4 regions of the Clostridium pasteurianum DSM 525 genome follow, and region 1 is predicted to be linked to each of the others. Evidence: riboswitches for the same ligand, from Rfam matches in the RefSeq annotation. Region 1 holds a riboswitch; each other region holds the start of a gene.
What was found. A riboswitch is a leader RNA that binds a small molecule or an ion and turns the genes downstream of it on or off. The one in region 1 is predicted to bind S-adenosylmethionine.

Region 2: linked by a shared signal. The riboswitch ahead of metH (methionine synthase) and the one ahead of metA (homoserine O-acetyltransferase MetA) in region 1 are both predicted to bind S-adenosylmethionine.
Region 3: linked by a shared signal. The riboswitch ahead of CLPA_RS20595 (YezD family protein) and the one ahead of metA (homoserine O-acetyltransferase MetA) in region 1 are both predicted to bind S-adenosylmethionine.
Region 4: linked by a shared signal. The riboswitch ahead of CLPA_RS06230 (hypothetical protein) and the one ahead of metA (homoserine O-acetyltransferase MetA) in region 1 are both predicted to bind S-adenosylmethionine.

The regions. Positions count from the first base shown of each region.
Region 1 is NZ_CP009268.1:2,884,033-2,891,989, reverse strand. It holds gene CLPA_RS13145 (MFS transporter) at 1-1,229, shown strand, start outside; gene CLPA_RS13140 (NanQ anomerase/TabA/YiaL family protein) at 1,384-1,854, shown strand; gene yiaK (3-dehydro-L-gulonate 2-dehydrogenase) at 2,026-3,033, shown strand; gene CLPA_RS13130 (SDR family NAD(P)-dependent oxidoreductase) at 3,201-3,959, shown strand; gene CLPA_RS13125 (DUF3006 domain-containing protein) at 3,984-4,196, shown strand; SAM riboswitch class I at 4,385-4,491, shown strand; gene metA (homoserine O-acetyltransferase MetA) at 4,876-5,793, shown strand; gene CLPA_RS13115 (homocysteine synthase) at 5,922-7,205, shown strand; partial or broken gene CLPA_RS13110 (IS1182 family transposase) at 7,401-7,957, shown strand, end outside.
Region 2 is NZ_CP009268.1:2,682,162-2,690,118, forward strand. It holds gene ytaF (sporulation membrane protein YtaF) at 1-418, opposite strand, end outside; gene CLPA_RS12180 (coiled-coil domain-containing protein) at 729-1,124, shown strand; gene metH (methionine synthase) at 1,451-5,098, opposite strand; SAM riboswitch class I at 5,244-5,351, opposite strand; gene CLPA_RS12190 (histidine phosphatase family protein) at 5,614-6,252, shown strand; gene CLPA_RS12195 (NAD-dependent malic enzyme) at 6,403-7,957, opposite strand, start outside.
Region 3 is NZ_CP009268.1:3,606,369-3,614,325, forward strand. It holds gene CLPA_RS16255 (AAA family ATPase) at 1-249, shown strand, start outside; gene CLPA_RS16260 (DUF58 domain-containing protein) at 549-1,379, shown strand; gene CLPA_RS16265 (transglutaminase-like domain-containing protein) at 1,942-3,597, shown strand; gene metK (methionine adenosyltransferase) at 3,865-5,043, opposite strand; gene CLPA_RS20595 (YezD family protein) at 5,307-5,483, opposite strand; SAM riboswitch class I at 5,608-5,718, opposite strand; gene CLPA_RS16275 (nitrogenase component 1) at 5,946-7,412, opposite strand; gene CLPA_RS16280 (alpha/beta fold hydrolase) at 7,464-7,957, opposite strand, start outside.
Region 4 is NZ_CP009268.1:1,385,404-1,393,360, reverse strand. It holds gene CLPA_RS06235 (methyl-accepting chemotaxis protein) at 1-1,607, opposite strand, end outside; gene CLPA_RS06230 (hypothetical protein) at 2,025-2,252, opposite strand; SAM riboswitch class I at 2,599-2,709, opposite strand; gene CLPA_RS20395 (hypothetical protein) at 2,807-3,079, opposite strand; tRNA gene CLPA_RS06220 (tRNA-Gln) at 3,159-3,235, shown strand; T-box leader at 3,332-3,528, shown strand; gene leuS (leucine--tRNA ligase) at 3,721-6,150, shown strand; gene CLPA_RS06210 (Ger(x)C family spore germination protein) at 6,274-7,392, opposite strand; gene CLPA_RS06205 (spore germination protein) at 7,389-7,957, opposite strand, start outside.

The sequences.
Region 1 (7,957 bases):
ATGTAGGTTTTGCTATGGCAGGCGGAATGAGTAAAGAACTTGGAATGACTGCTAGTGTCTCAGGGATAGCAGCTGGCATATTCTTTATAGGATATTTGTTTCTTCAAGTACCGGGAGGACAAATTGCAGAGAAAAGAAGTGCTAAAAAATTTATAAGTTTTACTATAATAGCTTGGGGTATTCTTGCAATTGCTTCTGGATTTTCAAGAAATACAACTCAGCTGCTTATTTTAAGATTCTTACTTGGAGTTGCAGAAGGTGGAGTTATGCCAGCAGTGCTTACAATAGTTCGTCATTGGTTTCCAAGCGAAGAACGTGGAAGAGCTACAGCTTTTGTTATAATGAATAATCCTATTGCCTCAATTATAACAGGACCTCTTTCAGGACTTATTCTAACTAAATTTACATGGCACTATGTATTTATAATAGAAGGAATAATATCATTGGCATTAATTTTAGTTTGGTTACCATTAATAAGTGATAGACCGGAAACCGCTAAGTGGATCAGTAAGGAAGAGCGAGATTATCTTGTTGAAAGATTAGAAGCAGAACAAAAATGTATGGAAGTAAGTCAGCAGAAAAAGACATCTTTAAAGGATATTTTAAATAATAAAACTTTATGGAAATTAGTGCTTATATTCTTCTTTGTTCAAACCGGTGTATATGGATATACTTTGTGGCTGCCAACAATTCTTAAAAATTTAACTAATACAGGTATGGGTCAGGTTGGAATTTTGTCTATTTTCCCTTATATAGCAACTATAATTGGTTTATTTGTTTTTCCATCCCTTTCAGATAAGAGTATGAAGAGAAAAAAATATATTGTAATTACAATTGTAGGATTTGCAATATGCTTATATTTATCAGTTGGATTTCAGCAGTCTATATGGTTATCTTTCATAATGCTTGTAGGTTGTGGATTATTTTTACAAGCATCTTCAGCTATATTTATGACGATACCACCAGCAGTATTCAGTTCAGAGGTAGCTGGTGGAGCTACTGGACTTATAAATGCATTGGGTAATCTTGGTGGATTTATAGGACCTTTCTTAGTTGGACTTTTAATGCAGGTGTTTAGTTATAGTATGAGTATATATAGTCTTGTAATATCTTTAGTACTTGCTATTATAATCACTTTTACTTTACCAAAAGAGAAGAATGATTGCGCTCATCAAACTGTGCCAGAAAATTCAGTAAAAAATACTTCTGATGTGAAATCTGAATTTTAAGAATAGATGTAAATAACTTTTTATATTGAATTTAATAAAATATTGAAATATTATCCTTCTTGTATTATAATTACTTATGAAAGGGCTTTCATGAATACGCATTATAATATTTAAGAAAAATTTTTATAGATAATAGAGTTAAGTGAGGTGTGGTATGATATTTGGAAATATAGACAATATTGACGACATAAAAAAGGTATGTCCCAAACCAATATTGAAAGCTGTTAACTACTTGAAAGATAACGACTTTAACAATATGGAGGCAGGGGTATATAGTATCATGGGAGATGATATATATGCTCAGGTAGTAGATAAAATTACAAAAGATAAACAGGAGGCAAAGGCAGAAGTTCACAGAAAGTATATTGAAATTCAGTTTTCTGTGGGAGGTAATGAGGTTATAGGTTATGCAAGGGACACTGGAAATAATATTGTTACGGAAGAATTACTTGAAGAAAAAGATTCTATTTTTTATAATAATGTAGAAAATGAAATCGATTTATTCATGAATGCTGGAAGCTTTGCAATATTTTTTCCAGAAGATGTTCACAGACCTTGGTGTGCTTATAATAAACCCTGTAAAGTTAGAAAAATTAATATAAAAATTAATAGAGATTTAATTTAGTTAATTTAAGACTATAATGAATGTTATTTAGTGATGAGATTTTATATTTTAATAAATATTAGATGAGTTATCCAGTAGCATAAAACTATTATCCCCATCTTGCTTGTATAAGATGGAGTGTTACAATTATTAGTTATAGGGTAAATTTATTATGAAAGGTAAGGTTTTGTTATGAGAGTTGGTTTTGAGGAAATGAAAAGTGAATTCAAGAGAATATTAATTAAAAAAGGCTTCAGTGAAGAAAGAGCGGAAGCTTCAGCACAATTATTTACTGAAACTAGCTGTGATGGAGTTTATTCTCATGGATATGTTAGATTTCCAAGAGTAATAGAATATATAGATAAAGGATTTATAGATATAAATGCAGTTCCAAGCAAAGTGGAAGGTACAGGAGCTTTTGAAAAGTGGGATGGAAATCTTGGAATGGGAAATTTAAATGCCAAGTTTTGTATGGATAGAGCTATAGAAATAGCTAAAATAAATACTATAGGATGTGTTGCTTTAAGAAATACAAATCATTGGATGAGAGGAGGCAGCTATGGATGGCAAGCAGCGGATAAAGGCTGTATAGGAATTTGCTGGACTAATACTTTTACCAACATGCCTGCATGGGGTGCTAAAGATAGCAGGATAGGTAATAATCCTCTTATATTGTCTGTACCAAGAGAAGGTGGACATCATGTAGTTGTTGATTTGGCTATGGCTCAATTTTCTTATGGAAAAATTGAAGTAACAAAACTAAATCATGAACAATTGCCAATACCAGGTGGATATGATACAAAAGGAAATATAACTACAGATCCAGCTGAAATTGAAAAGACTGGTAGGGTTTTGCCTATAGGTTATTGGAAGGGCTCTGGACTATCAATACTGTTGGATCTTATAGCTACAGTATTGTCAGGTGGAAATTCTGTTTCTAAAATAGGTAAAATAGATGGGGCATCAGAGTATAAACTATCACAGATATTTATAGCTGTTGATGCTGAAAAAGTAGCTGGAAATCAATTCTTAAAATCTGCTGTAGATGAAGTACTAGAAGATGTGAAAGCCTCACAAAAGGTAGATGAGAATAAGGAAATATTCTATCCTGGAGAAAGAACATTAAATACCAGGGAAAAGAATCTAGATCTTGGAATACCTGTAGATGAAGCAGTATGGACAAAAATAAAAAATATGTAGAAATGAAATGTTGGATGTTTTAATTACTTGTTGTAAAATAAAAACTTAAATTGTCGTAAAATAAGAAAGAAGAATGGACAAAATTCTTCTTTCTTATTTTTGTACTATTCTAAAGTTTTATGGAAATAAGGTAGCATGTTGTTATTAAATATAAGGAGGAATCATATATGAATTATTTTGATTTGAAGGGTAAAAAAGCTATTGTTACTGGAGGAAGCAGCGGTCTTGGTAAAGGAATGGTTGAAGGATTATTAGAGGCTGGAGCAGAAGTGGTTATTGTAGGTGTATCTGATAGATGCTATAAAACTTGTGAAGAATTTAAAAAATTAGGATACAGAATACATGCAGTAAAAGGTGATGTTGGAGAAATAGATGGATTAATAAAATTATTTAATGATTGTTTAGATAAACTAGATGGAACTTTGGATATAATGATAAATAATGCGGGTATTCAGAGAAGAAATAAAATTGAAGAATTTATACTGGAAGATTGGAATGAGGTTATCAATGTAAATCTTACAGCTGTTTTTCAACTATGCAAGCTTGCGGGAATAGAAATGATAAAAAATGGTGGTGGGAAAATTATAAACATTGCATCCATGCTTAGTTTCTTTGGTGGATATACTGTACCTGCTTATGCTGCAAGCAAAGGAGGGGTAGCACAACTTACCAAAGCACTTGCAAATGAATGGGCAAGTAGAGGGATCAATGTAAATGCTATAGCACCAGGGTATATTGATACTGATATGAATACTAATTTAATAAAGGATGAAATTAGAAATAATGAAATACTTTCAAGAATACCACAGAGGCGTTGGGGAATACCTGAGGATATAAAGGGAATAACTATATTTTTGGCCTCTAACGCTTCTGATTATGTAAACGGTGCTATTATACCATTAGATGGAGGATATTTAGGAAGGTAAAATATTATAGTTAGGATTGATACCATGAAAGTTATTGTAGATAGATTTGAAGGTAAGTATGCTGTATGTGAAAAAGAAGGCAATGTAATGATTAATATTGAGAAATCGCAATTACCTAAAGGAGTAAAGGAAGGAGATGTGATTATCATAGAGTCAAAAAATATTTATATAGATTTAGATGAAACAAAATATAGAAGATCTAAAATTAAAGAATTAATAAAAGATATCTGGAAATAATATTGAAAAATATTCCCATAATATTTTATTGATTTTATAAAATGCTCCATGATTTATTAATACTTAAGTATAATTTAAAAGTAAAATTTTTTTAAAATAATTTTTATATAAAATTTCAATAAATAATTAGTATGAAAATTTTATTGACAAAAAAAATTTTTTGATTTATTATATAGTAAATCGAATAAAGCTTATCAAGAGAGGTAGAGGGACTGGCCCGTTGAAACCCGACAACCAGCATTATTGTTAGTATGCATGGTGTTAATTCCAGCAGATTGTTTCTGAGAGATAAGGAAAACTATTTTAGTTTGCTAGGTTGTTTTCCTTTAAATGGAAAACAACCTTTTATATTTACTTATTAATGACTTTGCTTTGTAATATTTTATGCATTGATAATTTACATAAGGTTAAGAGTTTATGTTTTCTATTTTTGTGTGAAAGTAGAAACATACTATGTAAGTTTTAGGTAATTAATAATTAGATGGAGTAATGCTAGGTTTTAATAGATAGGACTCAATTGTTGGAATAAGTGCATTAAGTGTAAGACATAATTAATATATATAACTATGTTTTCTATAATAACCCATTAAACTGATATGATAAATATGAAATTATGGGTGCATTTTGCACAGTAAAAAGCTAGATTTAATTTTATTAAGATAGGAGTGAGTGTTTGTCGATGCCGATAAATATACCGAATAATCTTCCAGCAGCTAAACTTTTGAAAGAGGAAAATATATTTGCTATTGATGAAAATCGTGCTAATAAGCAGGATATAAGACCGCTTAATATTGTGATAATGAATTTAATGCCTCTAAAAATTGTAACAGAGACACAAATACTAAGGCTTTTAAGTAATTCACCGCTGCAAGTAGATATAACTTTAATATATCCTAAAACCCACTCTTTTAAAAATACTTCAGAAGAGTATTTATTTAGATATTATGAAACTTTTGAGGATATAAAAAATAAAAAGTTTGATGGCATGATAATTACAGGAGCTCCTGTGGAACAGATGGATTTTAAAGATGTAGATTATTGGAATGAATTGGTTGAAATTATGGAATGGAGTGTTCATAACGTATATTCAACTTTTCATATATGTTGGGGTGCTCAAGCTGGTTTATATTATCATTATAATATTCCCAAATATCCTCTTTCCCAAAAAATGTTTGGAGTGTTTCTTCACACAATAACTGAAAAAAATGTAAATTTACTAAGAGGGTTTGACGATGTATTCTTTGCTCCACATTCAAGACATACAGAAGTGAGAAGAGAGGATATTGAAAAAGATTCAAGGCTTAAAATTTTATCTGAATCTAAGGAGTCAGGTATATATATAGTCACAGCAAAGCATGGACGACAAATTTTTGTTATGGGTCATTCAGAGTATGATCCTCTAACTCTAAAGAGTGAGTATGATAGGGACATTTCACAAAATAAGAATATTGAAATTCCAAAGCACTACTTTATAGAGGATGATCCAAGTAAAGAACCTATAGTAAGATGGAGAAGTCATTCTAATTTGTTATTTTCAAATTGGTTGAATTATTACGTATATCAAGAAACACCTTATAATTTAAATGATATTAAATAATAAAAATTATATTTTGCATTTAACAGTATAGTCTAATTTCTCATTAATAAAACTCAAATTTATTTTAGAGATCTGTTTATATGTAAAGTATATAATATATAAAATATAATGAAAAGGAGATATTAAGAATGAGTGAAGAAAGAAAGTATAGTTTTGAAACACTTCAAGTACATGCAGGTCAGGAGGTAGATCCAACAACAAGATCAAGAGCAGTTCCAATTTATCAGACAACATCTTATGTTTTTAAGGATGCAGATAATGCGGCAAATTTATTTCAATTAAAAGAACCTGGAAATGTTTATTCAAGAATAATGAACCCTACTACAGATGTTTTTGAAAAAAGAGTGGCAGAACTTGAAGGTGGAGTTGCAGGTCTTGCAGTTTCATCAGGTCTTGCGGCAATCACTTATTCAATACTTAATGTAGCTAATTCAGGAGATGAAATAGTATCTGTAAGTACTTTGTATGGTGGTACTTATGAACTATTTGCAGTAACTTTAAAAAAGCTCGGTATAAAAGTGACATTTGTTGATCCGGACGATCCTGAAAATATAAGAAAAGCTATTACAGATAAGACAAAGGCTGTCTATGCTGAAACTCTTGGAAATCCAAGAATTAATGTACTTGATATAGAAGCTGTAGCTAATATTGCTCATGAAAATAAAATACCTTTGATAATAGATAATACATTTGCTACTCCATATCTTGTAAGACCAATAGAATATGGTGCTGATATAGTGGTACATTCTGCTACTAAATTTATAGGTGGACATGGAACTACTATTGGAGGAATTATAGTTGATGGAGGAAAATTTGACTGGAGAGCAAGCGGCAAATTCCCTGATTTTACAACACCGGACAAAAGCTATAATGGACTTGTATATGCAGATTTAGGAGCACCTGCATTTGCTTTAAAGGCAAGAGTACAGCTTTTAAGAAACACTGGAGCAACATTATCTCCTCAAAGTGCATTCTTATTTTTACAGGGCTTAGAATCTCTATCTTTAAGAGTTGAAAGGCATGTATCAAATACAAGAAAAATAGTAGAATTCCTAAGTAATCATCCAAAAGTTGAATGGGTAAACTATCCTGAATTGCCAGATAGTCCATACAAAGGATTAGCTGAAAAATATCTACCAAAAGGAGCTGGTTCAATATTTACTTTTGGAATAAAAGGCGGCCTTGAAGCAGGTAAGAAGTTTATAAATAGTGTTAAATTATTTTCACTGCTTGCAAATGTGGCAGATGCAAAATCTCTTGTAATTCATCCTTCAAGTACAACTCATGCAGAACTTAATGAAGAGGAACAAAAAGCTGCAGGAGTTACTCCAGATCTTGTAAGACTTTCAATTGGTGTTGAAGGTGTAGATGATTTAATATATGATTTGGATCAGGCTTTAGCACAGGTATAAATATATAATTCATTTATAGATTATAGTTATCAGAAATCTGTCTCGTTATTAACAAAATTACGAGGCAGATTTTTTATTATAAAATAGTTAAAAATAATAGGAGCTGTCGCACTAAAAAATTAGTGGGACAGTTTTTTGCGTAAAAAAATAAATCTCCCACTCGGAAGAGTGAAAGATTTATAGTAAAATTAACATATGGCAAAATATATTAATTTACATAAAAATTATACTTTAAATCGCGGAAGTTATCAATTAAAACTTCCACTAAATATGGATTACATGATTCCAGATAATGATTCGGTGCGTTTGCTAAGTCAGTTTGTAGAGGAGATGGATTTAACAGATTTATATTTGACTTATTCTCGATTAAGGGAAAATCAGGCTACGCCTCGTCAGATGCTGAAGATTGTACTTTATTCTTACATGAATCATAGATATTCTTCTAGGGAAATGGAAACCTCCTGCAAAAGAGATGTAAATTTCATGTACCTTTTAGAGGGTTCACCAGTACCAGATCATTCTACCTTTGCAAGATTCCGTAGTATCCACCTTTCTCAATGCGCAGAAACAATTATGGCAGAAATGACAAACTTTCTTTATGAAATTGGAGAAATATTAGGGGACGCTATATTTATTGACGGTACAAAGATAGAGGCATGTGCCAATAAGTATACTTTCGTTTGGAAAAAAGCAGTTTCAAAAAATTTGGAGAGACTACTTTATAAATTAGCTGATTTTGTAGCTGAATGCGA
Region 2 (7,957 bases), 200 kb from region 1:
TCTCTTTAACACTAATATAACCAGAAAAATCCCAGTCAGCTAAAAATGGATTTTCTAAAACCTTTGGAATCCTGCCGAAAAAAGAGTAACTGCTGAGACCTGTCCCTGAGGTTTTTTCCTTTTCTTCTGCTGAAGACTTCTTCATATTGTTTTTTATTTCCCCTATACAGATCCAAACTCCTACTATTATTATAATTGCCGATCCCATATATCCAGCAATTTTAGGGTTTAAAATAGCTGATATTCCCTTACCTATATACATTGACATAAGAGTTCCAATACCTCCTATCAATGCTATAAGTATATTTGATAAAAAGGGTATAAGTATATTTCTTGTACCATAGGAAATCCCAACAGCTAAACTATCCGTATTACTAACTATTGCTATAAGTAATATTACTACAAACCATAAGCCCATAACCAGCTTCCACCCTTCATATTACTACCTATGAGTTAGTATATGACGCTAGTTATTTATTGGTTACCTATTACTATTTAGCAATAATGCTTTCTATAATTTACCAAAGTAAAATTGAAGCAAGTTCTTAATTCAGGTGGGGATTCTTTTACACCATCTGAATTTTAGAACTGCAAATACATGGTTTACTTGGCGTTGAGCCCCCACTTGAAAAAGGGGGAGACTTACTCCAAGTTAATCAGGTGAAAAATAATGCTTCAAAATTGCTTATTAATAATATATAATTAGAATATCGGAGGTGATTCGTAAATTGGATAAATATGAGCAGTTGTTACAAACATTAGTTACTGAAATCAGTGGAATTAAAAATGAACTTGGCGGCATTAAAAGTGAAATCAGTAACATTAAAGAGGATATATCCGACTTAAAATCAGGTCAGCAAAGACTTGAAGGAAATCAGCAAAGGCTTGAAGTAAATCAACAAAAACTTGAAGAAAATCAGCAAAAATTTCAAACTGACATGAACGAAGTTAAGTCAGATATAAAAGAACTAAAAGCTATCGTGTCCGACTTAGAACCTAAGAATGCTAATCGTCATTTAGAAATTGAACAGGACTTAACTGAAATAAAAAATAACTTAAAAAAATTAGAAGTTGTAACAGGTTTAAACTGTGTAGATATTACATATCTAAAATCTGTAAAATAGTAAGGAGGGAAATAATCCCTCCTTTTTATCCGTTCCTATATAGTACGCCTAAATATTGCTATCTTTACATTCATAATAATAAAGCTTAAAATAACCTTCATAGGCTTGCTATGTGAATTGTAGAGATATCCTCGAATAAATTATTAGAAAAACTTACCTTGGCGACTTTGAAATTCGTTAAGTGACTTTTACTGTTTAAACGAAGTGAGTTTAAAAGTCATAGAATTTCAAATTAAGCCAAGGTTAGCTTTTCTTAATGAAATGAAGGATATCCTAAATCACATAGCAAGCCTGCTTTTGAAGGTTATTTTAAAGCTTATTCTCATTTACTTATAAATCAATATTGTATTTAATACTCTTTCTATTTCTCTATATTCTTTATTATTTCTCTTTGCATAATCATCTACCTGATCCTTGCCTATCTTGTTTATATCAAAATATTTTGCCTCTTTATTTCCAAAATAAAGTCCACAGGTACTGGCTACAGGATTCATCATATAGCTGTCAGTTAAATTTATTCCCAATTCCCTTTCTGGGTCTAAAATATCAAAGAGCTTTGTCTTTTCTGCATGATCTCTTAAGGATGGATAACCAAAGGCTGGTCTTATTCCCATGTAATCGCCCTTCAGCACCTTTGAAATTTCTATATTTTCATGAGGAGAATATCCCCAATAGTTCTTTCTTACTTCCATGTGAAGATATTCAGAAAAAGCTTCTGCTAATCTGTCTGCAAGAATTTTTACCATGGCAGCTCCATATTCATCGCCTTTTTCTTTCAGTCTGTTTGCATATTCAGCTGCACCTATACCAGCCGTAGCAATAAATCCACCTATATAGTCCTTTATTCCACTTTCCTTAGGGGCTACATAATCAGAAAGACATCTATATACATTTTTCTTTGAAACCTCCTGCTGTCTTAGCATATTAAAGGTTTCAGCTTTATCACCACTATATAATTCAATATTATCTCCTACGGAGTTCGCAGGAAAAATTCCAAAAACAGCATTAGCAGTGAGTATATTTTCTCTTTCTAAAATGTCCAGCATATCATTAGCATCCTTGTAAAGTTTCTTTGCCTCTTCACCATATTTAGGATCTTCCATAATTTTAGGATATATCATTCCCATATCCCAGGCAATGAAGAAAAATGTCCAATCTATATACTTTCTAAGCTCCTTTATTGGAAAGTTGAGAAATTTTTTAATTCCAGTAAAGTTTGGAGTTTCCACAATATCCTTATTCCAGTCAAGTTTTAATGACTTTTCTCTTGCTTCTTCTATAGTTACAAGCTTTCTATCTATTTTAGAATAATTTTCTCTTATATTTTTATATTCTTGTTGTACTTCCTTTATATATGCTTCTCTCTTCTCTGGATCAACTAATTTTTTTGCCGCTTCCACTGCTTTTGAGGCATCTGTAGTATGAACTACTCCATTAGAATACTGTGTTTCAATTTTTAATGCTGTATGAGTTTTAGAGGTAGTTGCTCCACCTACCATTAAAGGTATTTTAAAGCCCTGCTGCTCCATTTCTTCAGCAACATTTGCCATCTCTTCTAAGGATGGAGTTATAAGCCCACTAAGTGCTATTATATCTGCCTTTTCCTTTTTTGCAGTTTCCAAAATAGTTTCTGCAGGTACCATTACTCCAAGGTCAACCACTTCAAAATTGTTACAGGAGAGAACTACTGATACTATATTTTTACCTATATCATGTACATCACCTTTAACCGTAGCAAAGACAACTTTTCCCGCACTGGTGCTGCCTCCCTCTTTCTTTTCCTCTTCAATATAAGGTAGTAAAAAACTCACTGCTTTTTTCATAACCCTAGCACTTTTAACTACCTGAGGAAGAAACATCTTTCCCTCTCCAAATAATTTACCTACAGTTTTCATTCCATCCATTAAAGGTCCTTCTATTACTTCCAATGCTCTATGGTGCTGAACTCTGCATTCTTCTACATCTTCATCAATATACTCAACTATCCCCTTTACAAGAGCATGAGTTAATCTTTCTTTGCAATCTTTATCTCTCCAGGAATGTTTATTGTCATTTTCTTTTCCCTCTGCAGCCTTATAATTTTCTGCAAATTCTACCAGTTCCTCTGCTGCATTTGGTGTTTTATTCAATACTACTGCTTCTACTTTTTCAAGAAGATCCTTATCAATTTCATCATATATTTGAATCATTCCAGGGTTTACAATTCCCATATCCATACCCGCTTTTATAGCATGATACAGGAATACTGAATGCATTGCTTCTCTTATAACATTGTTTCCCCTGAAAGAGAAGGATAAATTACTTACCCCTCCGCTCACCTTTGCATAAGGAAGATTTTCCTTTATCCACTTTGTAGTATTTATATAATCTACTGCATAATTATTATGTTCTTCTATTCCCGTAGCAATGGCCAAAATATTAGGATCAAAGATAACATTGCAAGGTAAAAATCCTACTTTATTTACTAGTATGTCATAGGCTCTTTTACATATGGAAATTCTTCTCTCATAAGTATCTGCCTGACCTTTTTCATCAAAGGCCATAACTACAGCTCCCGCTCCATATTTTTTAATCAATTGAGCCTGCCTTATAAATTCTTCTTCTCCTACCTTTAGACTTATGGAATTTACTATAGCTTTACCTTGAATTGCCTTAAGTCCAGCTTCAAGCACTTCAAACTTTGAAGAATCTATCATTATTGGTACTCTTGAGATTTCCGGTTCACTGGCAACAAGTTTTAAAAATGTGTCCATTTCCGTTTTAGCGTCTAAAAGAGCATCATCAAAATTTACATCTATAATCTGTGCTCCATTTTCCACTTGGTTTTTAGCTACCGTTAGTGCTTCTTCGTATTTCTTTTCCCTTATAAGTCTTGCAAATTTTGCAGAACCGGCTACATTTGTTCTCTCTCCCACATTTACAAAATTATTTGATTTATTTATCTTTAGAGCTTCAAGACCGCAAAAGACAGTTTCCATTTCAAGTTCTGGAATTCTTCTCGGCTGTACATCGCTGACGGCTTTACTTATGGCTTTAATATGGTCAGGTGTAGTTCCACAGCAGCCACCTACAATATTAATGTGCCCTTCCCTTGCAATTTCTTTTACAAATGCTGCAGTATCGTCAGGATGTTCATCATATTCTCCCATGGAATTAGGCAGACCTGCATTAGGATAAAAACTTATATATTTATTTTGAGTTTTTGACAACTGCCTTATAAAGGGAATAAGATCCTTTGCTCCAAAAGAACAATTGAGTCCTATAATGAGTACATCCTCATCTCTCATAGTCTCTGCAAAAGCTTCAAGAGTCTGCCCAGATAAAATTCTTCCGCTTTTATCTGCAATAGTTCCTGAAATCATTATAGGAAGTTTTATTCCCTTTTTTTCAAATGCATTTTTTGCAGCAAATATGGCAGTTCTTGCATTTAGAGCATCAAATATAGTTTCTATAATTATAAAATCCACACCACCATCTATAAGTCCTTCTATCTGATCTCCATAAGCCTTTGAAAGTTCATCAAAAGTTACATTTCTAAAGCCTGGATTTTCTACATCTGGTGAAAGGGAAGCCGTTCTATTTGTAGGTCCTACAGAGCCAGCTACAAAACGAGGTTTTTCAGGATCTTTGCTGTTAAAATCATCAGCTACTTCTCTTGCAAGCCTTGCTCCATTAAAATTTATCTCATATATTTTATCTTCCATACCATAATCACTTTGAGAGATGCTGGTTCCATTAAAAGTATTTGTTTCAACTACATCCGCACCAGCTTCAAAATATTGCCTATGTATTTCTTTTATTATCTCTGGTTTTGTAATGTTTAATATATCATTGTTTCCCTTCTGATTTATATTACACTGAAGGTTTCCTCTATAATCTTCTTCTTCCAGTCTAAAGCTTTGAATACAAGTACCCATTGCTCCATCAAGTATCACAATTTTTTTATCAAGTAAATCTTTAATACTGCACTTCATAAATAGCAAGCCCCCTAACCTGTAAATAACGTAAATTTAATATTATAAATAGACTAAACATCTTATATAGATTTTCCAAGTGTAAAATCAAAAATAAAAACTGCCTCTCCTAAGAAAAGCAGTAAATAACGCATACTCACTTCTTCTCTTATCTTTCAGAAAACCTCTGCTGGAATTAACACCGCCACATTTTCCATTAAATGCCGGTTGTCGGGTTTCATAGGGCCAGTCCCTCCACCTCTCTTGATAAGATTAAAAATTAAAATTATTAAATTTCTTTATTTCATATGATATATATTTTTCACATAACTGTCAATGGATTTTACAAAAATTATTAATAGAATTTTATTTAAATTTATTTTACTTAGCATTATCAGTATTATATTATGTATATATTTTTATAACTTCACTTTATATGTTAAACTTAAAATATAAAATTCTAAAGCTTGACAATTTAATTATATGATTTATGCTTATGATAATTAATAAAAACAAATAATACATGGAGGTTTTGAATGAGCACTTCAATAATGCTAATAAGACACGGAGAAACTGAATGGAATGCCTTAGGAAAATTTCAAGGAAGTAAAGATATAGATTTGTCAAAAGAGGGTATATTACAAGCAGAATTTTTAAAGAACAGATTTAAAAAAAATTTTGACTATATATATTGTAGTCCATTAAAGAGAGCTTTAAAAACTGCAAAAATCATATCAGAGGATATGAATCTTCACCCCATAATCTATCCACAATTACGTGAAATAGATTTTGGTGAATGGGAAGGTTTAACTGTAAAAGATATAAAAAATAATTACCCTGAACTATTTAAGCTCTGGCTGATAGATGATACTACAGGTCCTCTTTGCGGCGGAGATGGCAGCCTAAAGAAAGCCAGTATAAGAGCCACAGATGCCATTTTAGAAATCGTTAAAGAAAACAAGAATAAAAATATTGCAGTAGTTGCTCATGGAGGTATCATAAAGGCAGCTTTGATAGGTATCTTTAACTGGAATATGAGTATGTATCACAAAATTCGTCTAGGTAATACTTCTATAACCAGATTATACTTTGATGATAATATGAATCCTCTTATATTGTGTTTAAATGATACCAGTCATCTTCCTGATGATTATAATATAAAGTCATATGTTTAGTTAATACAAAGCAATATAGATTTATTGCCTCTAAGCCATAGTGGTGAGAAAAGACGAAACAAGAATCAAAGTATAAAGTTCAAAGAACAAATATAGAAAAGTTTCGTCTTTTCTTAAATTATTAAAATTTTATCATTAAACCTGAAAATATTAATCCTCCGGCAATACATCCTTATATTCCGGATACCAAGTTGCATCACTGACAGCTTTTTTTACATCTTTAATTTCAACAGTATTAATTTCTTCTTCTAAAGCTGCTTCTATGACTTTTACAGCTACAGCCTGTGAAACCTGATGGAGTTTTTCAACTTCTGGTAGAAGTGGAGCACCCTTTTCACTTAAATCCACAAATTCAGCTACAGCTTTTGATGATGCCTCAAGCAATCTTTCACTTATATATTTAGGTTTTGCTATCATAGCACCAAAACCAAGACCTGGGAATAATAGAGCATTATTTGCCTGACCTATTTTATAAGTAGTACCCTTATATTCTACAGGTTCAAAGGGACTGCCTGTAACTACAAGTCCTCTTCCTTCAGTCCATTCTATCAAGTCCTTTGGAACTGCCTCTGCAAGATTTGTTGGATTTGATATAGGCATTATAGCTGGTCTTTCCACTCCTTTAGCCATCTCCCTTATCACTTCTTCCTTGAAAGCACCAGATACTCCAGAGCATCCTATGAGCATAGTAGGTTTTACTATCTTAACCACATCAAGCAATTCCACATTTTTATCTTTGAATTCTAAAAATTCACTTCGCTTTCTTGCGTAGGGTTTTTGAAAATCTATTACTGTATTCATGTCTTCAATAAGAAGTCCATATCTATCAATACACCAAAATCTATTTCTAGCTTCCTCTTTTGATAATCCTTCTCTTTCCATAGCTGCAGAAATCTGATTTGCTATACCTATACCTGCTGTTCCTGCTCCAAATATCACTATCCTTTGTTCTTTCAAAGGAGTATCTGAGGCTTTACTCATAGACATAACTGCAGACACTATCATAGCACCAGTACCCTGAATATCATCATTAAAAGTTAGAATATTATCTTTATATTTTTCCAGAACTTTATGTGCATTTTCTCTTCCAAAATCTTCCCAGTGTATTAGAACCTTAGGGAATTTTTTTAATGCTGTTTTTACAAATTGGTCTATAAAATCATAGTATTTACTACCCTGTATCCTCTCATGAGGAGTTCCAAAATAAAATTCACTTTCAAGAAGTTCTTTATTATCTGTTCCTACATCTAAAACTACCGGCAGTACTTTAGATGGATCAACTCCTGCTGCTGCAGTATAAACAGCAAGCTTACCTATAGATATGTCTATTCCATTTACTCCCCAGTCACCAATCCCAAGAATACCTTGAGAATCCGTAATAACCATTACTTCAATATCATCCTCATTAAGACTTAAATTATCAAAAGCCTTATCCATATTTTCTCTATCATCTATAGATAAATAAAAACTATCCATTGGGCTCTTAAATTCTTCACAATATTTTTTTACTCCTGTACCTATAGTAGGAGTATATATTATAGGAAGCATCTCTTTTATATGAGAAGTAACTACCTTGTAAAAAAGTGTTCTGTTTATGTCATATAAATCCATTAAAAATAGATGCTTTGAAAAATTATCTGGTTTTACTTTAAACTGTTTATAGCATCTCTTTTCCTGTTTTTCTATAGTTTCAACCTGTATAGGC
Region 3 (7,957 bases), 720 kb from region 1:
AATTGCGACGAATTACTCCTGGGAGCTTCTCCAAGGACTTCTATTGCACTGCTAAAAATATCTCAGGCAACAGCCTATATAAATAACAGAAACTATGTAACTCCAGATGATATAAAAGAAAATATAAAAAAAGTACTTTCCCATAGAATAATAATATCAAAAGAACACAGATTTAACGGTACTAATACATCTGATATTATTGATAGTATTATTAAAAAAGTATCAGTACCAGATATTAAGTATGCATGATAAAATTTAAATTTTCTTTTATAATAACTTTATTTTTACTTATAATAGTTCAATATTTCTATGGGAATCAAATAATTAACTCTTTATTATTAGTATTTTTTTTAATTTTAGTATTTTCATTGTTATCATTAATTTTCTTGAGAAACTATATATCTATTGATTTAAATTACTCAGAAAAGCAAAAATTTTTCACTGATGAAAATATTAAAATTTTATTACATATTCATAATAGAAGCCCTTTTTTATACCCTAATATAAAATTTTCTTCTGATTTTTTTAGTGAAAAAACTCTAACTTTAATGCCTTTTAAGAAAGTTAATATGGAGCTAAATTTTAAAGTAAATACTAGAGGATTTTATACTTCCACAAATTGCTTTTTTAAGGCAAATGACCTATTTTTAATATCTTCTAAAAAATTAAATCTTAAAAATGAATTTACTTTAACGGTATATCCTAAAAATATGCAATTACCCTTAAACATTGAGAAGCTTGTTGATAGTTCAATCAGTTTGTCTAGTAACGATAAAAATTTATATCCTTCTGATACCTATTCATATATTGACAAATTTACAGAAGGAGATAATTTAAAAAATATACATTGGAAATTAAGTGCTAAAAAAAATAATTTATATATAAAAAGATTTGATACCTCAGTAAAAAATGATGTTTATATTTATATGGACATGACAGACTGCTTACTCTTATCTGATACTTTTGATAATATAACAGATGAAACTTTAGTTTCATTTTCACTATCTATAATTAAATATCTATTATTTATGCATAAAACCATTTATTTAAATATAGAAAATTTAGAAAGTACAGTTTTTCAATTGGAAAATGATAATGATTATAATTTAGTTTTATCTTATTACTTAGAACATAAGAGTTTAGGAAAAGGTAACTTTTTTAACAATATTCTAGAAAAAGAATTAACAATTATGGAAAATCATAAAACTATTTTTATTATAACTTATACAATATCACTAAAAAGTATAGAAATACTTTCAAAAATATCAGCTAATTGTGAACTCTTAATTATTTTTACACTGATGGATGTTCCACCTACTATAAAAAATCTTTTATCCAATAATAATATAAAAGTAGCATCCATAATATCTGGGAGGTGATATATTGAAAAAAATTTATATTCCCATAGCTATAATAAATATTATACTAATCATTATTCTAATCAATAAAGCTTATATTGTTACAAATATTTCCTATAAAAATATAACACTACTATTTATAATGACCTTATTAGTATTTGAATTCATATCCTATATTGTAAGCAATTACAAAAATATTTCTATACTATTATTGATTTTACTTTTAATGTCTATTGCATATATATTTATTTATAAATATTCTGATTTAACAACATTTTTCAGTAATTTATTTAATTTGGGATTAAAAATAAACACATTGACTACAACTAGTTCTAAGGTAGATTTTTCATTAATTTTTCCATTTTATATTTTAATAATACCTTTACTAACATTCTTTTATATCATTCTCTCTAAGTTTAACCTAGGCATAGTAATAATATTATTTAATACAGTTATATTATTATTATATTACTTACTAGGATTTAATAAGGAGACTATGTATATTTTACCTGCATATATTTTCTTAAATTTTATAAACTTAAACTTATTTAAAATTAACACTATACAAATTAAAAAATTCCAAATGAAATTTATTGTTATCTATTATTTAATTATATGTATAACTTTTTCTAGTATTATATATTTACTTGTTCCTTTTACCGCTGACAAGAGCACAAATTGGCTTCAATATAGATTTAATGACATATTGCATATTAACAAAAATATTCCCTCTGATTTTGCTACTATTGGTTTAAATACTTCTAGTACCTCTTTTCTCGGAAGTAAATTGCAGATAAACAATATTAGACTTTCCCTTCTAAAGGGTGATGTACCTAAATATTTAAAGACAAAAGTTTACTATGACTATAATTATAATAGATGGATAGAAAATAGATCCTTACCTTCAATAAAATCTAAACAATCACTAAATGTAGCTAACTTAATGCCGAAGGGTGAATTTGCTGAAAGAAATATTAAGTATAATAGAGAGAAAGAAACTAAAATTAAAACTATTTCAATTGAAACATTAAATGATAGTTTTGATGACGTAATGATATCTCCTAACTATATTACAAAAGTAGCTTCACCTAAAACCTCAAATATATATATGTATAATAACGAAAATTATTTAACTGGACAATCTCAACACAATTATACTATAAATTATTATGATTATAGTGATACAGAAACTATAGAAAATTATTCAAATTCTCCATATAAAGATGATATAAACACACTGAACAGCATTGTAGGTAAAAATAATATTAATTATGAGTTAATAAATGACTCATTAAAATTTACAAGTTCTGAAAGAGTAAGAAATTTAGCAAAAGAAATAACTTTAGGAGCTAGAGATAATAATGATAAACTAAAGCTTATACAGAGATATCTTCTTAATAATTATAAATACAGCTTACAACCTAATGCAATTAATATTAATTCACCAGACTATGTAGATTTCTTTTTATTTAATGAAAAAAAAGGATATTGTAAGTCTTTTGCTACTGCTGCTGTAATGTTGTGTAGAGCTGTAGGCATACCCTCTAGATATGTTGAAGGCTTTAAAGTTAGGGGCGAAGTTGACAATATGGGAAATTATGTTATAAGATCCTATGATGCTCACGCGTGGGTTGAGGTCCTTACTTCTGCAGATAAGGGTATTTGGTCTATACTAGAAACTACCCCCATCCCCGATTTTGAAAATAGTGCTGCAAATGATATAGAAGTTACTCAAGAAGAAACAAATATTCAAAATACCGAATCACCACAGGAAAGAAACCTACAGAATAATGCTAAGCAAACTGAACCTAATTTAGAAAATTCTAATAAAGAAAAACAGTATAATTTAAACAACAAACTTCACAATATTAATCTCATTAAAAATTATAATTATATACTTATTAGTGGGGCTATAATTATAATACTTATATTGATCAAACTATTGAGAAGAAAATTTATCATAAGACGGATAAATAATAGTGAATCTCTAATACCTCTGTATATATTCATATTAAAAAGATTAAAAACTATAAACGTAACAAAACTATCCTACGAAACTGACAAAGAATTTGCCCTTAGAATAAAAGACAAATTGGATATTGAATCGCTTGTAGAAGCTGTGTATAAAGAGACCTATGGGGATGAAAAAACTATCTTGGAAAAATTCTCTTTAATTACATCTGTAGAAAAAACAGTAAAAGACAATTCAAATATACTTAAATATTATATATTTTTTTAGATACACAAACTTATTTAAAAGTAAGAATTGTTACCCCGGATGAATTTATGCAGCATGTAAAAAATACTATTAAACGCTAAAAATTTTATATTAAAATAAACAATTGGCATACTAGTTTTATTTTTAAATACCTAAATAATAAAAACACTATGAGAATTTAATGATATAATTTCATAGTGTTTTTAGAAATATAAGAATTTAGTTCATAAATTACCTCTACAAAGATACTGGTAAAAAACCAATCTACCAAATTAATTTTAATGATTATTATATATATTTTTTTATCTCATTAACTTTATCAAGTTGCTCCCAAGGTAAATCTACGTCTGTTCTTCCAAAATGTCCATACGCTGCTGTTTGTCTGTATATTGGTCGTCTTAAGTTAAGATCTCTTATAATAGCAGCTGGCCTTAAATCAAATACTTTTTTTATTATTTCTACTATTTTTTCTTCTTTTATTTTGCCTGTACCAAAGGTATCTGCCGTAATTGATACTGGTCTTGCAACACCTATAGCATAAGCTAATTCTATTTCAACTTTATCTGCCACTCCTGCTGCCACTAAATTCTTTGCAACCCATCTAGCTGCATAAGCTCCTGATCTATCTACTTTTGTAGGATCTTTCCCCGAAAAAGCTCCACCTCCATGTCTACCATAACCACCATAGGTATCAACTATAATTTTTCTTCCTGTTAAACCAGAGTCACCTTGAGGTCCGCCAATTACAAATCTACCTGTAGGGTTTATTAAATATTTTGTATTTTCATTTATAAATTCTGATGGAACTACTGCCTTTATCACATATTTCTTTATATCCTCTTCTATTTGCTCACGACTTACATCAGGACTATGCTGAGTAGAAACCACAATAGTATGAACTCCTATAGGTTTATCACCATCATCATATTGGATAGTAACCTGAACTTTTCCATCTGGCCTCAAATACTTCAAAGTTCCATCCTTTCTAACATCAGTTAATTTCTTTGACAATTTATGTGCTAAATCTATTGGCAATGGAAGATATTCTGGCGTTTCATTGATTGCAAATCCAAACATCATTCCCTGATCACCTGCTCCTATAGCTTCAATATCGTCTTTTTCTCCCTGTCTAGCTTCTAATGCTTCATCTACCCCCTGAGCTATATCTGCTGACTGTTCATCAAGTGAGGTTATTACTGAGCAGGTACTAGCATCAAATCCATATTTTGCACGATCATATCCTATTTCTGCAATAGTTTTTCTAACTATTTTAGGAATATCTACATAAGCCTTTGTTGATATCTCCCCAACAAGTAATACTAAACCAGTTGTTACCACAGTTTCACAAGCAACTCTTGAGTTCTTATCCTTTTCTATAAGTGCATCTAATACTGCATCAGATATTTGATCGCATATTTTATCTGGATGTCCCTCAGTAACAGATTCGGATGTAAATAATCTTGTCATTTTCAATCACCTTCTAAATTAAATTTATATATAAATATTAAATATCTTTATAATTAAAAAAAATCATTTAAAGCAATATACTTTATATTATACATATTTATTTTATAGGTTTTATAGGAAATCTTGCTTCGTATTATAAAATTATTATGAATTTAATACAATAGTAGTTTGAGCTTTATAAATTGTTTAATATTGTAAATAATTATATAAAATAATTTCAATTTCTATAAACTAAATGATTTTTTCAATAATTAACATTAACTTTATTTAAGTCTTATTTTTTCATTTGTTTCAATTTGTATAAGGACTCCATCTTGAACAACTAGTGTTACTGAACCATATTTTATTTCACTTAATAATTGCACTATTTTTTCTAAATTTGCTTGAGAAACAGGATTTTTCTTTTTATACAATCTACTTACATTATTTGTACCTTCCAAAATATTTTCCCCCTAAAAATATAATTTTTTCAAATAATTCATTATCCTCCTAGTCACTCAACACATAATAAAAACCTCCCTATCCAATATATGGATGAAAGAGGTATTTTAACTCATATAACCTCCCTCATCTATCGTTACCATTCAACTGCAGGATTTGGCACCTTTCTAAAAAATACATATGAAGGTTGCCGAAGCTTCATCAGGCCAGTCCTTCTGCTTCTCTTGATGAGATCAATTTAGTATTACTTTATAGCGAATTATCTTAATTATTATTGCAACGTCGTCTACTAAACATATAAGAAAAGTAGGTATTTAATCACACTAAAACTTACTTAATATATTTTTAACATATAAATAGGATTTTGTCAATGAATTAAAAATATATTAGCAAAATTACTCTGTATGAATATAAAGGCTACTGAATATATATTCAGTAGCCTTTACCTCGTTAAATTATACTTATTTTGCTTCTTTTTTCATAAACAGTGAATTATCCTGATTATACCACCAATCTGTATAAGGTAATTTAACTCTAGCTGCTAGATTTTTTTCAAAACTTCTGTTTCTTATTGTATCAAGTACTGTATATGCAAAATCCAAGGTTCCTTTATACCCAAATATCATATACTCATCATTAACGCATAGTGCAGATGCACCCTGTTTTATTGCCCATACTGTAGTTCCCGGATGACGTGAAAAATATATATCAGGTTTATATTCATTTAGTATATTAAGTATTTCATAATTTTGCTGGTCTGCTACACTTACTTTAAAATTGTAAGGTGAATTCTCATCTAAGTATTTAAGTGCTGCTGGAAGTTCTCCATTATCATGCTTCTTATCATGATGCCAGGATGCTGCCCATACTACTTCCATACCTAATTCCTGAAGCACGCGGGATACCTCATAAGTATAACCAGGTCCCATTCCAAGTACTGCTCTTAAACCTTTAAGTTCCTTCTTTACTTCTTCTATTTTAGGTAAGTATATAGCCCTTTCTCTCTCTATATAGGCTTCAACTTCTGCTTCCTTATTTATAACCTTTCCTATACCTCTAAGCCAGGTTTCAAAACCGGCAACTCCCAATGGATTTATAGTTTTTACAAAAGGAACTCCATATTTTTCTTCCAGGCCATTTCCAAGATAAGATCCCAGCACACCACATATACTTACTGTTGCCAAGGATTCTGACAAGTGAGAAAGCTCTTCAACTGTGGAATTTCTATACAAAAATAGAGGCTTAACACCAAAATTTGAAAATATACTAATTATTTCCTCTCTGGCACTTTCATAAAAGTTTTTAAAATTTATTACGCTAACTTTCTTTTCTGGCGGTTTAACAATACTTGTAAGTACAGCATGATCTGAAGCATCAAAACCCGTTGCCCAGATTCTTGATCTGAATCCTTCACAATGTACTGCTGCTATAGGTACTGGTATTTCCTTTTTAAGTTCTTCCACAACACTGTCAACATCTTCTCCTATAATACCTGTCAGGCAGGATGTACCTATAAAAATTGCTTTTGGCTTATATCTATTATAGGTTTCTTTTACTATATCACTAAGGCTGCTTGCGCCGCCAAACACCGTATCCTTTTCACTCATATCTGTTCCTACAAAAACTGTAGCATTTGTAACTCCCCTTTTAGCAGCTAGTTGTCTATTAGTAACTTCTGATCTTGGGGCATTAGCTGTACATCCAGAAGGAGCATGATTTATTATTGCTACATCTCTTATACCTGAAAGTTGACTCAGTGCACAACCAGCATTACAGGAACTGGATTGACTAAAGCATCTGTCCCTATTCTTTAAGCTTCCACATTTTGATTTGCTGACAATATCGTGAAGATCACCACTATAACCTGTTACAGATCCCAAACGATTTTCTCTTGTGGGTACTGCAGATAGTTTTAAATTAATTGACATAATCTTCTCCCCCTAAAGTTTAAATATTTTAATTTATTCTCAACTTTAAATTCAGTGTATATTAATCCAATCAAGTATATCCTTAAAAACTAGATATCTATTAGTTTCTCTCAGTATACTGTGTCTTTTTCCCTCATATAGATTAAAAGATATATCTTTTAATCCTTGCTCTTTATAAATATTGAATAATTCTTTAATCCCCTTACCATTATCAATAAATGGATCATCACTGCCCGATAGGAAAAATACAGGCAAATCCTTTGGAATATTTTTAATATTATTTTTTTCACTTCTATCTTTCAATGCATTAATAAAATCAAAATAAAAACCAACATTAAAGGATATATTTGCATAAGGAGATTCTAATGATTCTTTAAGCAATTTTTTATCACTGGTTATCCAGTCAAATTCAGTTCTGGCTGGCTTAAATTTGTCATTTAGATTTCCAAATAGGGCATTAAATATATCTACTGAAGGTTCTAGTCTCCCACGTTTTTCCATTTCTCTTCTAGCTATTTGTAGCAAATACTCAAATCTTTTTTCAT
Region 4 (7,957 bases), 1.5 Mb from region 1:
CTATCTTTTATAGTATCTGCATTTTCAGAGGATTTTTGAGCGGCTCCTGCCATACCTTGTACTGCTGTACTAACTTGATCTACAGTAGCATTTATTTCTTCTGTCATAGCAGCTATTTCTTCCGTCATAGAACTCACAAAATTTGCTTCATCATAATATTGGTTCCCCATATTTTCAAAATCCTCCAAATCCGCATTAATATTTTCGTTTATAAATCTTAGTACTTCATTGCTGTTAATTGAAAGATTTTTAAAAGCCTTTTGAACTTTTAAAATAGTATCTTGAATTTCTGTCACTAATTCCGCTGACTGTTCAGCAAGCTTCCTAACCTCTTCTGCAACTACTGCAAAGCCTTTGCCCTGTTCACCCGCCCTGGCAGCTTCAATAGCAGCATTAAGAGCCAGCAGATTTATCTGTTTAGAAACATCTGCAATTGCATTTGACATAACCTTTATATTCTCTACTACCTTTCCATCCTCTATGGATTTTAAAATCTTATTTCTTTTTTCATCATATAAATCCCTTATCTGTTTTATAGAATTTTCTACTTTAGTCTTTACACTTTTAGCATTTTCTTTAGATTCATTGGCATTATTACTTCCTTCCATTGATCTCTCCATCAATTGATTAATACTTGCATCTACCTCCTGTACTGAAGCACTAATTTCTTCAGAAGAAGCACTGGTTTCCTGTAATTGAACTGTTATGTGTTTTGTAGATGAATCTATATTTTTAAAATTTGAATTTAATTCTTCTACCATAGAGAAAAGTTTTTCACTGGCAGTATTCATATACTGAGAATTCTGTATAATATTTTTAATTAGACTATTAACATTTTTTTGTGCAGTATTAAGAGCAATTGCAGTTTGAGAAAACTCATCCTTGCCAGATACTGCTATGAATATTGAAAAATCAAAATCAGCAAGCCTCTCTGCAAAAGCTTTTATTTTTAACAAAGGCTTCGTTATTTCTCTAGTAAGAATCAACCCTAAAATTAATGAGAGAACAACTCCTCCTATAATACATATGAGAATACTAGTATTTGAATTAGTATAAACCGACATATTATTTTCATTAGTTAATTTTGCTCCCATAGAATTAGTAGCTACAAGATTATCTATAGTTTGAAACATTGTCTCCCACTTGTTTACGGAATTTTCATATTCTTTTATTGCTCCATCGAAATCATTATTGTCAACCAATTGTAAAATTTTCTTTTTGTCTTCTCTATACTGTTGTAATTGACTTTTATATGTATCCCATAATTTTTTATCCGAATCTTTCATGGGTATTTTTTCAATATTAGCTATATGTATATTGTTTGTACTGACATTAGTATTAATCTCCTGCTTTAATGCAAAATTTTTTACAGGATTTTTTAGATAAACCAATTGTATTATATCACTTTTATCCCTTATTAAATTTTTCTGCATATCTGTAAGCATATAAATATTCTGCAGACTATTTTTGTACATATCTTGTGAATTTGCATTAACCTTCTTTAATGAACTCATTCCAATTACTCCCACTACAGCAATTAATACTGTTATAATAAGAAAAGCGCATACCATTTTTACTCTTACTTTTATTTTCCCTAGTATTTTCATTTGTACATCATCCCTTTTAAAAATTTTTAGATATTTTAATTTATATATTATTTTAACTTTTTCTAAAATTTTATTATTTTTTACAAAATACCAAATAAAAACAAGTATTTTGTACCACTTATTATAACATAGAATACATAGTAAACCAACTTGTAATTAATAAATTAAATAATTCGTATAAAATTTGTAATTTTCAAAAATAATATTAAAATTAAGTTTATAATATTAGCTATTTATTAACTAAAACATATTCAATAAAAAAATCTGTGTAAACTCCACTGAAGAAAATTCACACAGATTTTTTAGGATAGTTTTATTTTAGCCACAAAAAACTACAGCGTTATTTATATAATCTATTCTATAAATAGTACTGTAGTTTTATATTTAAATACTATAATCTCAATTCATCTAAAACTTTTATATTCCACTCCCATTAAAAAAGTCATTAAAACCATTATATTTATTTTTATTAACCTGCTCTTGTGCCTTTTTATAAGCTCTGCTGTAAAGTTCCTGCATAGCAGAAATTTCTTTTTCACTTAAGTTTTCATAAAAAACTTTAGGGCAAATAGCAAAGGCCTCATCATTTTTAAAATTTCCAGCGTTATCATTGAGAATGTTTAGAAACCTATCTCCTATATCCATTTTAAATACCTCCATTTATTTAAATCTCTAAAATTGAAGCAAGTTCTTAATTCAGGTGGGGATTCTTTTACCCCATCTGAATTTTAGAACTGCAAATGCATGGCTTACTTGGCGTAGAACTCCAACTTGAAGAAAAGCAGACAAAACAAAATTTATTTTGTATTTGGTCGCTTTCACAGAGTGCAAGCAGAGAACTAAAATCTTGTTTTCGATTTTGTGTGAGGGCTGTACAGAGTGCGTGAGAGACTTACGCCAAGTTAGTCAGGTGAAATCAATTATAGCAAAAACTACTTTTCCTATAAGAAAAGTAGTTTTTGCTATAAAAAAATTTATGTTTATACTAAATTTCTCATCTTTCAAAATATTACACACCTGTAGGAATTAACACCGATACATTTAAATTAATGCCGGTTGTCGGGCTTCAAAGGGCCAGTCCCTCCACCACTCTTGATAAGAGTACTCTGTATTAAATTTTCAAAATATTTCAGAAATAAATTATTTTTATTATATTAACATTATATCTGTGTAATGTCAATAGTCAATCTGATTTTTATTTATCTTATATTTAGTAAAATACTCCTTATTCTATTTGCATATAATTTATCTAAATCCTTAACTCCTATGTTGAAATATTTACTGTCCACTGTCTTTTGTGCACCAGTTTTAACTAATATTTCATCTAATTCTTTTAAAGCTAAATATATATCCTTATCATCTTTTGCTGAAACCGTTCCTAAAAAACCTGCATTAATTTTAGTATCATCCTTGAGAACAATATCATAATAGAATTCACCTCTATGTTGTATAAAGGGAATATTTTCCTGCATGAAACTATTTATTCTAAAATTTTCATAAGATTTATATTGACATTTATAAAAAAAATGATAGAATATTAATTGTTGCTGATGCCCTATAGCCAAATTGGTAAGGCACCTGATTCTGGTTCAGGCATTGTGTGGGTTCGAGTCCTGCTAGGGCAGCCAAAGAAAAGCTAAGATTTTTATCTTAGCTTTTTTATTTTAATTTATTGACAATAAATACTTTATAACTTATAATATAGTGGCATAATTACATTATTATATTTTGCCTTGAACAAGAATAGTAATATTGAACTCATCTAAAGAGAGCTGTTGATTGCTGCAAAACAGTGATGATTATATATGAACTCGCTTGGGAGCATTACTACTAAAAAGTAGTACGGTTAATCCGTTATATTATAAAGTGAGGTTCTTACCTAAGTAGAGTGGTACCACGGAGTTTAACCTTCGTCTCTTTTTTGAGATGGAGGTTTTTTATTTGGACTTTAATCAATAGTTCTTACTTAGTTGATATTTACTTTTGTACTTACACCACTTTTAAACTAATTATCTTTGCATACCTATATAATCTCTATCTTTTAAAATTTAGAGTATTATAGCTAGAAAGCACAGGATAAATTACATATTAAAATTACGAGGAGGTTATTTAATTGGGAAACTACAATACTAAAATTGATGAAAAATGGCAAAAAATATGGCAAGATAAAAAACTTTATAAATTTGATGAATCAAATATGGATAAAAAATTATATGCACTTGAAATGTTTTCATATCCTTCTGGTGCAAAGCTTCATGCTGGTCACTGGTTTAATTATGGTCCGGTAGACTCTTGGGCAAGATTTAAAAGAATGCAGGGTTTCAATGTGTTTCAGCCTATGGGATTTGACGCCTTTGGTCTTCCTGCAGAAAACTATGCTATAAAAACAGGTATTCATCCAAAAGATTCTACTCTTAAAAATATAGAAACTATGGAAAAGCAGCTTAAAGCTATGGGTGCAATGTTCAATTGGGACCACGAAGTAGTTACCTGTTTTCCTGACTATTATAAATGGACTCAATGGCTATTTTTAAAACTTTATGAAAAAGGATTAGCTTACAGAAAAAAAGCTCCTGTTAACTGGTGCCCTAGCTGTAATACAGTACTTGCAAATGAACAGGTAGTAGATGGCGGCTGTGAAAGATGCGGCAGTGAAGTAATAAAGAAAGATTTGACACAATGGTTTTTAAAAATTACTGATTACTCGGAAGAGCTTTTACAAAAACTTGAGGATTTGGATTGGCCTGAAAAGACAAAAGCTATGCAAAGACATTGGATAGGTAAATCCAAAGGTGCAGAAGCTACTTTTAAAGTAGACAACAGCGATATAACCTTTGACGTATTCACTACAAGAGTTGATACATTACTAGGAGTTACCTATGTAGTTCTGGCTCCTGAAAGCCCTCTAACAGATAAAGTAACCACAGAGGAATACAAATCTGCTGTAGAAGAGTACAAAATTCAATCCTCAAAGCAAACAGATATAGAAAGACAATCTTTAACAAGAGAAAAAACCGGTGTATTCACTGGTGCCTATGCCACAAATCCAGCAAACGGCAAAAAAGTACCAATCTGGGTAGCCGACTATGTACTTGCAACTTATGGAACAGGTGCAGTTATGGCAGTACCAGCTCATGATGAGAGAGATTTTGCCTTTGCAACAAAATATAATCTTCCAATAATAAGAGTAATTGAAGGTGGAGACAGCCTTCCTTATACTGAATACGGCAAACTTGTTAATAGTAGTGAATTTGACGGTCTATCTGGTAATAAAGCCAAAGAAGCTATAGTAAAATTATTATCTTCCAAAAATCTAGGGCACTGGAAAGTCAACTACAGACTTCGTGATTGGCTTGTTTCAAGACAAAGATATTGGGGTGCTCCTATCCCTATAGTTTATTGTGAAAAATGTGGTACTGTAGCTGTGCCAGAAGAGCAGCTGCCTGTAGAACTTCCTTATGATGTTGAGTTTGCTCCAGATGGTAAATCTCCCCTTGCTAAAAGTGATGAATTTGTAAATACAACTTGCCCTCATTGTGGCGGGCCAGCAAAACGAGAAGTTGATACTTTAGATACCTTCGTATGTTCATCTTGGTATTATTTAAGATATGCAGACAATAAAAACAGTGACAAAGCCTTTGATCCTGAAATAATAAACAAAATGCTTCCTGTAGATAAATATGTTGGAGGTCCTGAACACGCCTGCATGCATCTTTTATATGCAAGATTTATAACAAAAGCATTAAGAGATATGGGATACTTAAACTTTGATGAACCTTTTCTTTCCTTAAGACACCAGGGATTGATCCTTGGACCAGATGGACAAAAGATGAGTAAATCCAAGGGAAATACAATATCACCAGATGATTATATAAGCGAATATGGTGCAGATGTATTTAGATTATATCTTATGTTTGGTTTTGACTATACAGAAGGTGGAGCTTGGAGCGATGATGGTATAAAGGCTATTTCTAAATTTGTAGACAGAGTGGAAAGAATTCTGTCTCAGTGCACTGAATCTTCAGATAACAGTAAGAATACTATAGATAAAGCTGAAAAAGAACTTAACTATGTAAGAAATTTTTCCATTAAAGGTATAAGCGAAGATGCTGAAAAGTTCCAGTTTAACACCTGCATAGCAAAAATAATGGAATTTACAAATGCACTTTCAAAATATATAAATGAAGATAAAAAGAATCCAGAATTCTTAAAGGAATGCGTTGATGATTTCATAAGACTTCTATCTCCTTTTGCTCCTCATTTTGCTGAAGAGATGTGGGCTAATTGTGGAAATAATTTTTCAGTTTTCAATGAATCCTGGCCAAAATTTGATCCAAAGGCATTAATCAAAGATGAAATGGAAATAGCTATACAAGTAAATGGTAAGATTAAAGCCAGAACAAATATAGCTTCTAATTTAAAAGAAGATGAAATTAAAGAACTTGCTTTAAATGATGATAACATTAAAGCTGCTGTTGAAGGTAAAAAGGTTGTTAAAGTAATTGTAATTAAAGGACACCTTGTTAATATAGTTGTAAAATAAAATATATTAAATAAGATATTACATATACAGTATATAATAATTTATTAGTGTATATGTAATATCTTTATATATACCAAAAATTTCATATCTAAAATTTTTATAATTATAACTTATAAATTTAAATTATTGTTGATATTTATCAATTTTTCCAGGGCTATCAATAAATACTCTTGGCTCTATTTTCATATTGGCATGTTTTATAACCTCTCCTCCTATAGGAATTTTATCACCATATTTATTTTCAAGTTCCTGACCAATCATAAAGATATCCAAATCTCTCTTCTTATACTTGTTAAATATATTTGTACAGGCATTAATTAAATTGGCTTCTGCACCTTTTCTAATCTGCTCTAATTCTTCATCCGTTAAGTCCATATACTTTTGAAATTCTACAATTCTTGCCTTTACATTTATCTTCTTTGTAACATCTACAGTGTTACCCCGTAAATTTACATCTGTATCGGTTTTGCTATTTTCTATAGATAAAGATATATATTTACTGCTGTCTCTAGGATCTGCCACTTCCATGGATCCTTGTTGTATTACATCAACGAGGAAATTATATGCCTGACCCTCTGAACTTGGAAGCATTTCAACTAATTTATCATTTTCCATTATGGCTCCACCATTAATTACCAATGAAGGATTAGGTTGATCATTATCTATCTTCAGCACTGTCAGCACATCTGTCCTGCTTGGAGATACCCTTCTTGATAAATATCTATTGAGAGAAGATTGTACTGCTCTTGGGCTGCTTCTCACATTAATTATTAAATCCCATATAAATAATCCTATAAATTGTTCTCCTTCAAAATTTCCCTTTGCAAGTCTTTCTACATCTCCATCATAAACAAGCATGTAGGGTTTTATTATAGCTTGGGTATCTCTTCTAAATATATCAAAATAACTTTCTATTCCCTGTGCTGCAGCTCTCTTTGTATATATTATAGCTTTGTTTTGGGTGTAGTTTATTTGATAGCTGGAAGCTAAGTTTACATCATTTAATGCTTCATAGGCAGTTTTTCCTGTTCCCTTTAGAACAATTCTCTGACCTGTTTCTGCGGCTTTTGAAGCAGCTCTTATAGATTTAAAAATTTCTAGGTATATAACCGGATTATTATCTTTATCTATATCAAATATTACAGAGGTTACAAAAACTACATTATTTATATCTACATAACTAAAACATCCATTTAAAAATATGGAAGATGCTAAAAATAAACACATTAATATTTTCTTCATTTCTTACCACCCTCATTTGTAAAATCTTTAGATATAGAATCTAAGTCATCTCTTAAAACTATATCTCCAAAATTGAATTTTTTGATGGTACCCATTGGAAATATATACTTAAAGCCACAGCTTTTAAGACCAGCTAATTCAGATATCATTAAAATTATTCCTACAAAATATCCTGGTAATCCAACTATACTGGAAAACAATATTAGTAAAATTGACCAAAAAGTTACTGGACCATAAATTTTAGGCGTTAAAAATAGAGCAATAGAGGTTAATGCTACAATAATTATAGTGGTTTCAGATGCAAAGCCGGCACTTACAGCTGATTGTCCTAAAATCAATGCACCAACTATACTCATTGCCTGACCTACCGGCTGAGGTAACCTTACTCCAGCCTCTCTTAATATCTGAAAGAAAAATATCATTAGAATAACTTCTATTACCATTGGAAATGGTACCCCAGCCCTTGATATAGAAAGTCTAAATACGAATACAGAAGGTATCAGAGAAAAGTGATGGGTAGTCAGTGCAACATACAATCCTGGTAAAAGTACAGAAATAAAATAGG